Regions from separate parts of the Lysinibacillus sp. YS11 genome, predicted to be linked through region 2. Evidence: riboswitches for the same ligand, from Rfam matches in the RefSeq annotation. Region 2 holds a riboswitch; the other holds the start of a gene.

Region 1 (4,402 bases), 230 kb from region 2:
GTTTTCGCGATAACGGTACTCGTTGGCTTCATGTTCATGAATAATGACGCTAGCCAAAAAGATCTAGCTAGTACGCCAGAAACGGCTAATTACTCTACGTTACAGGAAGATCGTTCTGCTAAAGAGGCAGCTACCCAGGATGAGGCACTTCAATCCAGTATTGTATCGGAGCATGAGCGTATGCTATCTTTACGGTCGTCTGTCTATGAGGAAGATGTGAAAGATGCTGTCGTTTTCCGTATTGGTTTGGCAGGACGCGATGCAGAAAGTGTTCCAATGACATATGTGATACCAAATGAGCGTGTAGCAACTGATTTTGGAACTGAAAAGCCTTCTACCCTACAGATGTATGAAAAATATGCTCCTCAAATAGATGAAGAAGCCAAAGGGTTTACGGATTATCATCCTTTTAAAGGTGAACTGAAGGAGAAGGAAGACAAGCTTGTCCACGTATTACCAAAGGACAATGACTATGATGTTGCATCAGCTACCGTTAATGAGTACAAAGGGACTTTAGAGGATACCTTCTCGGATTCTGAATATACGGAAGTTGAGATTCAAAATGAAGATGGCACACCTTATGAGTTTTCTCAGGAGAGTGAGCCAAGTCAAGCCATGTCATTAACAAACGCCAAGCATTTTAATTATTATTTATACCAAGATGGTAGTGGGGCAGAATATCTGTCACCAGATTTCCGTCAAACATTTGCTAATGTTACAGAGGCACTTACACTAATGAAAAACAAAAATGATGATGTTTATGTAACAGTGGTTCCTGAAAATGTAACATATACCGTGAAAGAGGAAGCAGAAGGTGTAGTCGTAACATTCGATATTCCCTTAGATTTAGCATCGATGGAGCCAATTCGCGCTACCCAATTGATTGAAGCTATGATGTTAACTGCTGCTAGCTTTGACCAACAATTACGCTTGGATAATGTGGTCCAAGAAAGCTGGGAAGGATTCGATTTAAAAACGTATTTGCCCAAGCCTGTGGGGCCAAATAAACAATATATGCCTTAGTCAAAATCAAAAATGGAGCATTCCTGTAACATGGAATGCTCCATTTTTACAATACTTACAAATCTAATCGGAATTTTTTAAGCAGAACTATTTACTTTTTCTTAATAATTAATTATAGTAAGGTTGTAGTATAAAATAATATGATTCATCTTCGGGGCAGGGTGAAAATCCCGACCGGCGGTAATAGAGTGGTGAACCGTTAATGTTTCCATTAACTCGAATGGTTTATGCTTCGCTCTTCAGCCCGCGACCTGTGCAAATTTATTTGCATGGCTGACTTGGTGTGATTCCGAGGCCGACAGTTAAAGTCTGGATGGGAGAAGATGGAGGTACGATCGTCATTCATTGTTATGAAATAAACTATGACCGAGCGCTTTTTTGTATGGCTTTTTAAACAGTGCTCAAAAATAGTTTAAATTGACGCTTATTCGTCATGCCTTTCTCCCTTGTGCTCTTTATGCATAAGGGTTTTTTCGTGCTAACAATTGAAAGATCGTCACCTTTCTTCTTGCGAGATTGAATCAGCAAAGAGGAGAGAGTTTTCTATGAAGAAAAATGTTAAACTTCAATCGTTTATTACGATTGGCATGCTGAGCAGTATTTCGTTTTTATTAATGCTTTTTAATTTCCCAATTCCACCATTCCCAGCATTCTTGGAAGTCGACTTTAGTGATATGCCTGCATTAATAGCAGCCATCACAATGGGGCCTGTAGCTGGTATTTTAGTAGAATTATTTAAAAATGTATTGGATTGGATTTTCTCTGGAACGCCAACAGGTGTGCCAGTAGGTCATATTGCCAACTTTGCAACAGGTATTTTATTTATTTTGCCTGTAAGCCTTATTTTTAATCGCTTTAAAACAATTGCTGGTCTTGTTGGAGGTTTAGCGACAGGAACAGTCGTAATGGCAGTAGGGATGAGTATTTTAAACTACGCAGTATTTTTACCGATGTACACATACTTCTTAGGAATGGAACCGGTTGTAGGTGACTCACTTTATAAAATGATTATCGCTGGGATTTTACCATTTAACATTGTGAAAGGTGTTTTATTAACGGCTATTATGGCGTTTTTATTTACAACTATGCGCAAGTGGATCGACCGCCAGCGTTCTATCTATATAACAAAATAATTTTTACTAACCTCGGGTGAACATACCTGAGGTTTTTTTTTGGAAGGAATGATGGATAGGGAAAGGTGTGAAGAAAAGAAAGGCAAAACTAACGGATAAATATAGAAAAAAGTAATGGAGTAAAATAGCTAACTAGTACTTTATAATTATAATCTAGTCGAAAGCTATATTTTCATGTAAAATAGAGAAGAGTTTAGAATGTTTGAGGAGTTTGAAGAGATGAGTGGAAAAAAAGGACAATGGTCTAGTAAATTAGGTTTTATTTTAGCGTCAGCTGGTGCGGCGATCGGACTAGGGGCAATTTGGAAACTTCCTTATGTAACAGGACAAAGTGGTGGAGGAGCATTTTTCCTTATCTTTGTGTTATTTACCTTGTTAATAGGACTACCGATGTTATTGTCCGAGTATGTTTTAGGACGTGGTACACAATCCGAGGCTGTAACAGCGTATAAAAAAATTGCTCCAACTAAGCCAGGATGGGCCTGGATTGGTCGAATGGGCGTGCTAGGCTGTTTTTTATTATTAACTTTTTATAGCGTTGTTGGAGGTTGGATCTTTATTTATAGCGGGCTAGGTGTAGCTGGCGCGGTAATTGATCCAGCAGTAGATCCTGCTGAATTATTTGGAAAAATTATAGGCACGCCTTGGATTACGCTAGTTGGTCTAGTGTTGTTTACATTAGCCAACGTACTTGTGATTTCATTAGGTGTACAAAATGGGATTGAAAAGGCCAATAAATGGATGATGCCGTTACTTTTCATAATGTTTATTGTCCTTGTTGTGCGTGCAGTTACATTAGATGGGGCAATGGAAGGGGTAAAATTCTTCTTATGGCCTGATTTCTCGAATATTACGGGTAAGGCATTATTAGAAGCCTTAGGGCAATCGTTCTTTGGGTTAGCAGTAGGTTTTTCTTGTCTAGTTACATATAGCTCTTATCTAAAAAAAGATGTCAGTCTTCCGAATTCAGCGGGTTCTGTAGTGCTGTTAACCGTGCTTGTTTCATTTTTAGCAGGTTTAGCGATTTTCCCTGTTGTGTTCGCCTTTGATTTAGAGCCAGCAGCGGGTCCAGGTTTGCTATTTATGGTGCTACCAACAGCATTTAGTCAAATGCCATTTGGTGAAGTGTTTTTAGCCATGTTTTTATTGCTATTTTTATTTGCTACATTAACGTCATCATTTAGTTTATATGAGATTATCGTCGCGGCATTTATGGAGCATAGTCAGAAATCCCGTCCAATGTGGACACTTTTACTTGGTATAGTCGTATTTATTGCAGCTATTCCAGCAGCACTTTCTTCGAGTGTTTTATCGGATATAATGATTTTTGAGAAAAGTATCTTTGATGCAACCGATTTTTTAGTGTCGAATATCATGCTTCCGCTAGGGAATTTATTCATTGCTATTTTTATTGCCTATGTAGTGGATAAAGATTTTGTGAAGAGAGAATTGCTAACGGGTAGTCAAATGGGACAAGGGTATTATTCGACATATCGTATGTTAATGCTAGTTGTTGTACCGATTATCATTCTAGTTGTGTTTGTTAATATGCTACTGCAGTATTAAAGAAAAGGTATATTTCGTCATAGGAAAAATACCTTCTCTTAGTGTTAAAAACATAACAGTCAATAGAAAGGTAGAAATGGATTTCTATTGCAAGGCTACTTGCTTTCCTGTGGGCGAGTGCCAGCAGCTTCCTCCGTGTAGGGGCTCACCTGTCTCGTTAATCCACGGGAGTCAAGAAGCCTTCCACACCAACCCAAAAAATCTCAATCTTTTTAGCAAAGGTTTTCAAATAAAGTAAAGGAGTTCATTACCCTTTTATGAAGAGGTGTTGTCACTCATCACTTCTCCACATTGAAAATAAGAGCCTATCCCCTCTAAGTATACAAATAATGGGTAGATTTGATCGCTATGCTACTATGAGGTAAAGACACTTTGTAGAATGGTTGATAGCGTCACTCCTATGGGATTTAGCGGCTCATCGGACGCCCCCCCTGGAAAGGACGCTGGCGGAACGGAAATCAACCTCTCGCCTTGCAAAGTTACTATTTCTACCGTTGACATCTTCTTTTTTAACAACATAAAAAGGTGTATTCCGTCTAATAGGAATACACCTTTTATTATGATTATAGAGATTAATAATCGTTAAGTGATAGCTCACCTAGCCAATCTTCTTTAATAATCTTCCTTGCTTGTTCTTCACTTTCGGCAATAGGGAATACTTTATCAACCTGTGAAATAGC
Region 2 (4,402 bases):
CATAATGATGACTGATGCACCAATCTGCACAAAATTAACACCAATGTAGAGAGAAAAGATGCTGATTTCTTCAGTTGATTCTTCGCCAAACCCTTGGATCATCGACTTTTCCGTTACAAAGGTAATAAAGAGTAGTAACACACCTATCGTCACCATCGTCGAGATAAAGGCTGTAATGGTTTTACTGTTTGTTTTATTGATATAGAAAAGACTAATAGAGCTAATGACCGTACAGGCAATAAACGTCAAGATGATGGGGCTATTTTTAGGGTTTGTCATTAAAAAAATGGTGACAAAGAGCACACCAAAGTTTAGGAATAAAGAAAGAAATGAGCGTATCCCCTGTCTACCGCCGACAAGTACCATTAACACGAATAATATAACTGCTAATAAGACGACAACATTCATCCTTGAACCCTCTTTCGATTAATGAAAAATATAGCGGTATACTGACTGATAGGAATCGTAAGGACAACACCAATACCCCCTGCTAAGGCACGGGCTAATTCTAAAGAAAGATTTAAGGACAATGTAAGCCCTAATGTGGAAGAATTTTTTAAATAGAGAATAATCATAGGTATGGAGCCGCAAAGGTAGGCAAAGAATAAGATACTTGTAATGGTACCCATAATATCTTTACCGATTTCATGTCCCGAAGATTTAAGAGCCTTGACAGAGATTGTAGGATCTTGCTCGTATAAAGCAAAAATTGAGGAAGCCATTGTAATAGAAACATCCATTACTGCCCCAAGTGAGCCAATAAATAAACCTGCCATAAAGACGGTACGATAGGGACGTGTTAAAAATTGCATTTCTTCATAACGAAGACCATTTTCACCTGTCAACCACATTACAATAGAGCTTATGATAAGCGCTATAACAGTGCCTAAAAGTGTGGACACGATGGCTACATATGTTTTTGTATGCAATCCACTAATAAGTAGTAGCGAAATAATCGTAAATAGCAGGGCGCAAATGCCGCTGACTAATAACAGGCTTACGCCCCCATGCTTCACATAAAGATCTAATGCGAATGATAAAATCACAGCATTGACACTCAAACTAATGATAGAAAATAAGCCTTGTCTTTTACCTACAATAAGTAGGGCAAAAATAAAAATCCATGCAATCATTACCATGGTTTGATCTCGTTTTAAATCGAGAATGGTTCCTGTTAAAACAGATTGTGTTGTGCGATCATCTAGCGTGACAAAGATTTCATTGCCTACATGGTATTCTTGATCAAAAGCACCAGATGAAGAATAGTCATTCGTCAAATGAATGAATTGCCCCTTATGCTGACCATTTTTGATAATGGCCATAATCTCCTGTGTAAACAAAAAATCCTCATTTTCATACATATCTGTCATCGGTTCTGATGCTGTTACATCCACTTGCGTTATTTCCGCTATCGGTCGATCATAAAATTGTTCGTTATGATGTACGAAAACGATCGAAACCCCACAACAGAGTGCTAATAGGGCATAGAAAATAGCTTGTTTAAAAGGTATATTTTTAAAAAATGTCAAGTAAATGACCTCCAAACTGCTAGACTGAATAGTCACTTGTAAAGGAACGTTTTTTTGATTAAGAAGTTCCATAAACAGGTTAAATGTCATCATTTTAATAATATCTTTTACATTTTTCAAGTCGAGTCAGAGCTGTTTAAAATTTATGCTTCGAAAAAAATTTAAAAAGAAGGATGGATAATATAATAAAATAGTGTTATCGTAAGACTAGCTAAATAAAAATATTCTTCGGGGTAGGGTGAAATTCCCAATCGGCGGTGATGAAGCAATTCAAAGTCCGTGAGCGCAAGCTGATTTGGTGCAAATCCAAAACCGACAGTTACAGTCTGGATGGGAGAAGGGTAAAAATGCGAACTTTTTAAATTGATACTAATTTAGAAGGTTTATTTGACTATGCATTTATTACAAAACTTCCCAATCATCTTGTGGGAAGTTTTTTTATTTAGCTACAATCGAATAGAAGATGTTCTTCGGGGTAGGGTGAAATTCCCAATCGGCGGTGATGAAGCAATTCAAAGTCCGTGAGCGCAAGCTGATTTGGTGCAAATCCAAAACCGACAGTGATAGTCTGGATGGGAGAAGAACGAATGAGATGACAGTCTATGAAAAAATTGTTTTCAAATAGGCTTATTTGTTGATGTCTTATACTCCCAAAACCCCTTTGATGTAAAGGGGTTTTTATTTTTTATTGCTAACGAGAGAAGGGAGAAGGATAAGGCACAAAAACAGGTGGATCAACTTTAAAAGTAAAGGATAGAAGTGCTAATAAAGTAGAGTAGGTGATGGAATGTTTACAGGACTTGTAGAGGATATTGGTATCATAAAAGCCGTGCAAAGCGATCGGGACAGTATGGAAATTACGGTTCAATCAGCTAAGATAACGGAGGATGTCAAGCTTGGTGACAGTATAGCGGTCAATGGAGTTTGTTTAACAGTGACAAATTTCACACAACAGCAGCTTACGATGGATGTTATGCCTGAAACAGTCAAAGCAACAAATCTACAGCAGCTGGCAATAGGCGATTCTGTTAATTTGGAGCGTGCCATGCCTGCTAATGGACGATTTGGTGGCCATTTTGTTGCTGGTCATGTTGATGGAGTCGGCAAAATTTTGCGAAAACGTCCAGTAGCAAACGCCGTTTATATTGATATCGAAATGTCAGAGGAACTAACCAACTTTTGTATTCCAAAGGGTTCCATAACAATTGATGGCACAAGCTTAACCCTTTTTCATGTTGAAGCCAAGAGTGTCACAATTTCACTTATTCCTCATACTTACAAAGAAACCGTTTTAGGTATGAAGAGGGTTGGAGCAATCGTTAATATCGAAACCGATTTAGTTGGAAAATACATTATAGGGCAATTAAAAAAGGGGCAAACAACGCCAGCTATTACAAGAGATTATTTAGCACAACATGGTTTTTAAATCACAGAATAGGAGTTGATCATCGTGCTACATTCAATTGAAGAAGCCATAGAGGATTTAAGGCAGGGCAATATGATTGTGGTGGTTGATGATGAGGATCGAGAAAATGAAGGAGATCTTCTGGCACTCGCTGAATTCATCACACCAGCAACAATCAACTTTATGGCAACCAATGGTAGAGGTTTAATTTGTACGCCGATTTCGCAGCAGCTTGCACAAAAGCTAGATTTATATCCAATGGTTCAGCACAATACAGATAACCATCAAACCGCATTTACGGTAAGTATCGATCATGTAGAAACAACGACAGGGATTAGCGCCTTTGAGCGTGCGCTAACGATACAAAGAATGATAGAAAAGCAAGCTAAGCCAACTGATTTTCGTCGACCAGGCCATATTTTTCCGTTGATTGCGAAAGAGCAAGGAGTGCTGGAACGGAGAGGGCACACGGAGGCCACTATTGATCTAGCGAAGCTTTGTCATAGCGTACCTGCAGGTGTTATTTGCGAAATTATGGGTGATGATGGGCACATGCTTCGGTTTGAAGAACTAACAAATTACGCTGCACATCATGGCTTAAAAATGATCTCGATAGAAGCATTGGTTGCTTATCGTAAACAATTATCCACTAATAAAACTAAAATTTCTATGTAAAAAGGAGAAGGAACAATGGGTCAAACATTTGAAGCACAATTAATTGGAACGGATTTGAAAATTGCAGTAGTAGTGGGTCGTTTTAATGAGTTCATTACTAGCAAATTATTGGATGGGGCAATGGATGGTTTAACTCGTCATGGGGTTGATTCTGCATCTATTGATGTTGCATGGGTGCCAGGAGCTTTTGAAGTTCCTTTTATAGCGAAACAACTGGCAGAAACCAAGAAATATGATGCTATTATTGGTTTAGGTACTGTTATTCGTGGCTCTACAACACACTATGACTATGTTTGTAATGAATCGGCAAAAGGCATTGCCAATGTGTCATTGTCAACGAATGTACCTGTTATTTTTGGAATTGTTACTACCGAAAATATTGAACAGGCAATTGAACGTGCAGGAACGAAATCTGGTAATAAAGGCTATGATGCGGCAATGTCTGCAATTGAGATGGCAAATCTAAAGAAAATGATTGGATCAGGACAATTTGAATAGTCGTCACAACATTTGTTTCTTTGAATATTTTGAACAACCATGGGAAAAATATGCTTAAGTGTATTTATTGAAGGTGATTGTTTTCATAAATGTACTAATCTTGAGCTGGCTCAGTAGGAGATGAGAAGTATTTCATCAATGGAACAAATTAATTTGAAAATGTTGAAATCACTATTTCAACGCTCTGCTGATGTGATTTTCCAACAATATAATTTTCAGCAATATACAGTACATTTTATAACTTGTGATGCAATGGTCAATGAGCAAATTCTTCAAACTGTGGTTGTTCAACGTG

Evidence for each region. Region 2 has a riboswitch for FMN ahead of ribE (riboflavin synthase). Riboswitches for the same ligand answer to the same signal wherever they lie in the genome.
Region 1: it holds a riboswitch for FMN, as region 2 does, so the genes downstream of both, LBYS11_RS06030 (ECF transporter S component) here and ribE (riboflavin synthase) in region 2, are expected to answer to the same signal.

What each region holds. Positions count from the first base shown of each region.
Region 1 is NZ_CP026007.1:1,283,318-1,287,719, forward strand. It holds gene LBYS11_RS06025 (RNA polymerase subunit sigma) at 1-1,023, shown strand, start outside; FMN riboswitch at 1,167-1,352, shown strand; gene LBYS11_RS06030 (ECF transporter S component) at 1,569-2,156, shown strand; gene LBYS11_RS06035 (sodium-dependent transporter) at 2,376-3,722, shown strand; gene LBYS11_RS06045 (STAS domain-containing protein) at 4,295-4,402, opposite strand, start outside.
Region 2 is NZ_CP026007.1:1,515,165-1,519,566, forward strand. It holds gene LBYS11_RS07190 (YibE/F family protein) at 1-408, opposite strand, end outside; gene LBYS11_RS07195 (YibE/F family protein) at 405-1,529, opposite strand; FMN riboswitch at 1,750-1,875, shown strand; FMN riboswitch at 1,992-2,117, shown strand; gene ribE (riboflavin synthase) at 2,317-2,955, shown strand; partial or broken gene ribB (3,4-dihydroxy-2-butanone-4-phosphate synthase) at 2,980-3,597, shown strand; gene ribE (6,7-dimethyl-8-ribityllumazine synthase) at 3,625-4,107, shown strand; gene LBYS11_RS07215 (spore germination protein) at 4,246-4,402, shown strand, end outside.